2 regions of the Paenisporosarcina sp. P4_E4_2 genome follow, and region 2 is predicted to be linked to the other one. Evidence: riboswitches for the same ligand, from Rfam matches in the RefSeq annotation. Region 2 holds a riboswitch; the other holds the start of a gene.
The links. A riboswitch is a leader RNA that binds a small molecule or an ion and turns the genes downstream of it on or off. The one in region 2 is predicted to bind S-adenosylmethionine.
Positions count from the first base shown of each region.

Region 1: it holds a riboswitch for S-adenosylmethionine, as region 2 does, so the genes downstream of both, metE (5-methyltetrahydropteroyltriglutamate--homocysteine S-methyltransferase) here and AC1DSB_RS03605 (O-acetylhomoserine aminocarboxypropyltransferase/cysteine synthase family protein) in region 2, are expected to answer to the same signal.

Region 1 is NZ_JBFUJC010000052.1:6,603-8,808, reverse strand. Features, by position in the region: SAM riboswitch class I at 260-366, shown strand; SAM riboswitch class I at 579-684, shown strand; gene metE (5-methyltetrahydropteroyltriglutamate--homocysteine S-methyltransferase) at 832-2,206, shown strand, end outside.
Region 2 is NZ_JBFUJC010000019.1:10,305-12,510, reverse strand. Features, by position in the region: gene pepT (peptidase T) at 1-185, opposite strand, end outside; gene AC1DSB_RS03610 (glycerol-3-phosphate acyltransferase) at 374-1,024, opposite strand; SAM riboswitch class I at 1,164-1,281, shown strand; gene AC1DSB_RS03605 (O-acetylhomoserine aminocarboxypropyltransferase/cysteine synthase family protein) at 1,399-2,206, shown strand, end outside.

The sequences.
Region 1 (2,206 bases), on a different contig from region 2:
CTGCATAAGCAGCAATCATGCTCATTATAGTTCCGTCGATTCCTCGACGATCAAATACTTTTGGGGCTGCTTTTTAATCTGTTCTTTACGTCCGTAGTGTACTTTGTGAAAAGATAAAAACGGTAAAAAACGCATTTCAGGAAATTGTTTACTTTATTGAATGTTTGTATTATTATAATAAATAAGTTAAATTCGTTGATTTTAAAACGAGCAAAACTGATACCATTTAAACCATTAATAAAACTAAATAGTTAATTTCAACTTATCAAGAGAGGTGGAGGGAAAGGCCCTTTGAAACCTCGGCAACAGACTCATTATTGAGCACTGTGCCAATTCCTTCAAGCGATTATGCTTGGAAGATAAGTTGAGATCTTGTCTACTAATGATGAGTCTCTTCTTGTTCCCAAGAAGAGACTTTTTTGTTTTTTAAATTATAAAAATGAGAAAAACAAATTTTAGAAAATTATTTACTTTCTTGAATTTATGTATTAATATAACAACTAAGTTAAATTCGTTGATTTCAAAACGAGCAAAACTGATACCATTTAAACCATTAATAAAACTAAATAGTTAATTTCTACTTATCAAGAGAGGTGGAGGGAAAGGCCCTTTGAAACCTCGGCAACAGACTCATTATGAGCACTGTGCCAATTCCTTCAAGCGATTATGCTTGGAAGATGAGTTGAGATCTTGTCACTTATATTTAATGATGAGCCTCTTCTTGTTTCCAAGAAGAGGCTTTTTTGTTTTTAGAAATATGGGTTCATTAGCCACAGTTTCAAATAGAAACGGGCATGAAAATATAAAAATAGAAGGAGTGTAAAAAATATTATGAGTAGAGTAAAAAGTTCGAATTTAGGTTATCCAAGAATTGGTGTAAAACGCGAATGGAAAAATTCACTGGAGCAGTTATGGGCAGGGAAACTAGAAAAAGAATCATTCTTAAAACAAATTGAGGAGATTCGTCTAAACAATCTGCAGAAACAAAAAGATTTAGGAATTGACTTGATACCAGTTGGAGACTTTAGCTTGTATGATCATGTGCTTGATACAGCCGTTATGTTCGGATTAGTACCGAATCGTTTTGAATACGACGGCGGTAAAGTATCACTTGAAACGTATTTTGATATAGCACGAGGCAATAAAGGTGCGGTTGCATCTGAAATGACAAAATGGTTTAACACAAACTATCACTATATTGTTCCAGAGCTTAATGAAGCAGTACCTACTCTTGTTGAAAACCGTCCACTTCAATTTTATAAAGAGGCTAAACAGAAACTTAATATCGAAGGAAAGCCTGTAATCTTAGGACCTATCACATTTGTAAAACTGTCAAAGGGTTATAAAGAAAGTGAGTTTAAAGCAGTTGTTGAAAAATTTGTACCGCTTTACGCTGACATTTTACGTGAATTACAAAAAGAAGGAGTAGAGTGGGTACAAATCGATGAACCGATTTTATCTACAACGATTTCCAAAGAAGATGTTGCGTTATTTAAGGATATCTATCAAACATTGCATGATGCAGCGCCAAACATAAAGCTGATATTACAAACATATTTTGAAAGCATTGAACATTACGAAGATGTTATCTCACTTCCTGTTCAAGGAATTGGACTTGATTTTGTATATGATATTGGTCAAAATCTTGCTGCTTTGAGAAAGTATGGTTTCCCAAAAGATAAGGTTCTTGCTGCTGGAGTAATTGACGGGCGAAACATATGGCGTGCAAATCTTAATGATCATTCTGCAATTCTTGCAGAGATTGCTAATGTTGTTTCAAAAGATCGTCTTATTGTACAATCTTCATCAAGCTTATTGCATGTACCTGTGACAGTTAAAAGTGAAGAAACGCTTGATGACGTCCTAAAAGGAGCATTATCATTTGCTAATGAAAAATTACATGAAATTGTTCTACTGACAAAAGGCTTAAACGATGGAAAAGAAGCGATACAAAAAGAAATCAGTGCAAGTACAGAAGCGATTCAAGCGTTACAAAAATCATCATTCCGAAATAACACACTAGTTCAAGAAGCCATTCAAAACTTGCATACGTATAAAGCGGAACGAAAAGCAATATTTAAAGTCCGTCAAGAGATACAAAAAGAGGCTTTTCAATTACCACTTCTTCCAACAACAACAATCGGAAGCTTCCCGCAAACTCAAGAAGTAAGAAAGAACCGATTAAAATGGCGTAAAGGCGAGTTAA
Region 2 (2,206 bases):
GTGGCAAATAAATAACCATTGTCATCAAGTGAAATGTCTTCCATTCCGATTGAAGCCAATTCTTTTTCTAGTTCGTGCAATAAGTCCCACTGACCTGGTGTAGATGGACAAGTGGTGCTTTCAGCATCTGATTGTGTATCAATTTTGGCATAACGTACAAGGCGTTCGATTAATGTTTCTTGCATGGTTTCATCTCCCTTAGAAAAGTTGGTTCGGAGTCGGGCAGATATTGACCGACATGATGCGGGCCAGTAGTCTTTACCCCTTACCTCAGTTTAGCACTTTCATTCGGTTCACGGAATAATGATTGTTCTGGCCGAATGAAATTTTAACGACTTTTTAGTAAATTCGGAATAAAAAATAGATTCCCCAATTAATTGGAGTGAGTCACTTTTTTCTTTTTGATAACCGAAGAAACTCGTGGTTCCATCCCGGATCTCAAACGGTGTATATTCTCGCGATGCTTCCATAACGCAAGTAAGAAGAGTGCGGTGGTTATGACAATTGGCATAGTACTTTCTGTAATCAAAAAGGCTAAAATGATATATGTAATATATAAGAACAGTACACCGATTAATAAGTAATCTGTCACCAATGAAACGACAATCAGCAAGATAAGTCCAACCAATCCGATTCTCCAATCCAGTACTAACATCACTCCAATAACAGATGCCGTTCCTTTACCACCATCAAAATGCATCTGAAATGGATAATTGTGACCTATTACGACAGATGCCCCCACAAGAAATAATAGGACCCATTGATACTCCAAGGAAAGATCAGTAGATTCGAATATAAGACGCAAAAGGACGATTGCAAGTATTCCTTTACCAATATCAACAAATGCAACGAGTGCCCCGTATTTCCAGCCTAATACAATAGTGGCATTGGATGCCCCCGCATTCTTTACTCCCTGTTCCTTTACATTCACCCCAGAAAGCCGTTGCGCCACATTTGAACCGTGGAGACAGCCAATTAAATAACCTGATAGTAAGGTGATTAGCACCCATAATGCAAGATTCATATTCCCAACCCCTTTTTTTCACTAACTCTTTAAACGTTTGAGTGTTGGCAGAAGTTTCAAAAAATTATATAAATAATTCTTGACTATTTATRGATATTAAACATATACTGATTCTCAAGATGGAAAACTAAATCAAATACTCTTATCTAGAGTGGCGGAGGGACTAGGCCCTGCGATGCCCGGCAACCGGCAAGTGATTAACTTGCAAAGGTGCTAATTCCTACAGATTTCTTTAGTGGAGATCTGAAAGATAAGAGGAGGATCACGCACTTGTGAGCCCCTCTTCTTAAGCGAAGACGGGGCTTTTTTCTGTTCATAAAACTCCTCTTTCGCCTCCACACTTCCATCTAAAACACAATCCAGGAGGGAAAACAATGACAAATCTTCAACCGGAAACTCTACTTTTACACGGAGGTCAGCAGCCGGACCCAATCACGGGTTCCCGTGCAGTGCCAATCTACAAAACAACTTCTTTTGTTTTCAGAGATACGGAACATGCCCAAAACTTATTCGCCTTGCAGGAAACTGGACACATTTATTCACGCATCGGCAACCCGACTGTGGACGTATTTGAACAGCGAATCGCGTTATTGGAAGGTGGCACAGCAGCGGTAGCCCTATCGAGTGGCATGGCTGCGATAGCCTTCTCCATTCTGAATGTAGCAGGAGCCGGTGATGAAATCGTCGCTGCTGGCAATTTGTATGGTGGGACCTACAATCTATTTGCCAATACACTTCCACGGTATGGAATCACGGTGAAGTTTGTAGATTCCACCGATCCTGAGAATTTCCGCGGGGCCATTACCGATAAAACGAAAGCCATTTTCGGGGAAATCATCGGAAACCCAAGCCTTCATGTTTTGGACGTAGAAGCTGTAGCTGACATTGCACACGAGAACGGAATTCCGTTGATTATCGATAATACGTTTGCAACGCCATACGGAAGCAACCCTATCGAATTCGGTGCGGATGTAGTCGTTCATTCAGCTACGAAATGGATTGGGGGACACGGTACGTCAATCGGCGGTGTCGTTGTGGATGCAGGTAAGTTTGATTGGAACAGCGAGAAGTTTCCTGGCTTTACGGAACCGGATACGAGCTACCATGGCCTTCGTTACGGGATTGATGTCCCCCAAGTGGCTTTCGCGATTAAACTGCGGGTCCAGCTACTGCGTGACTTCG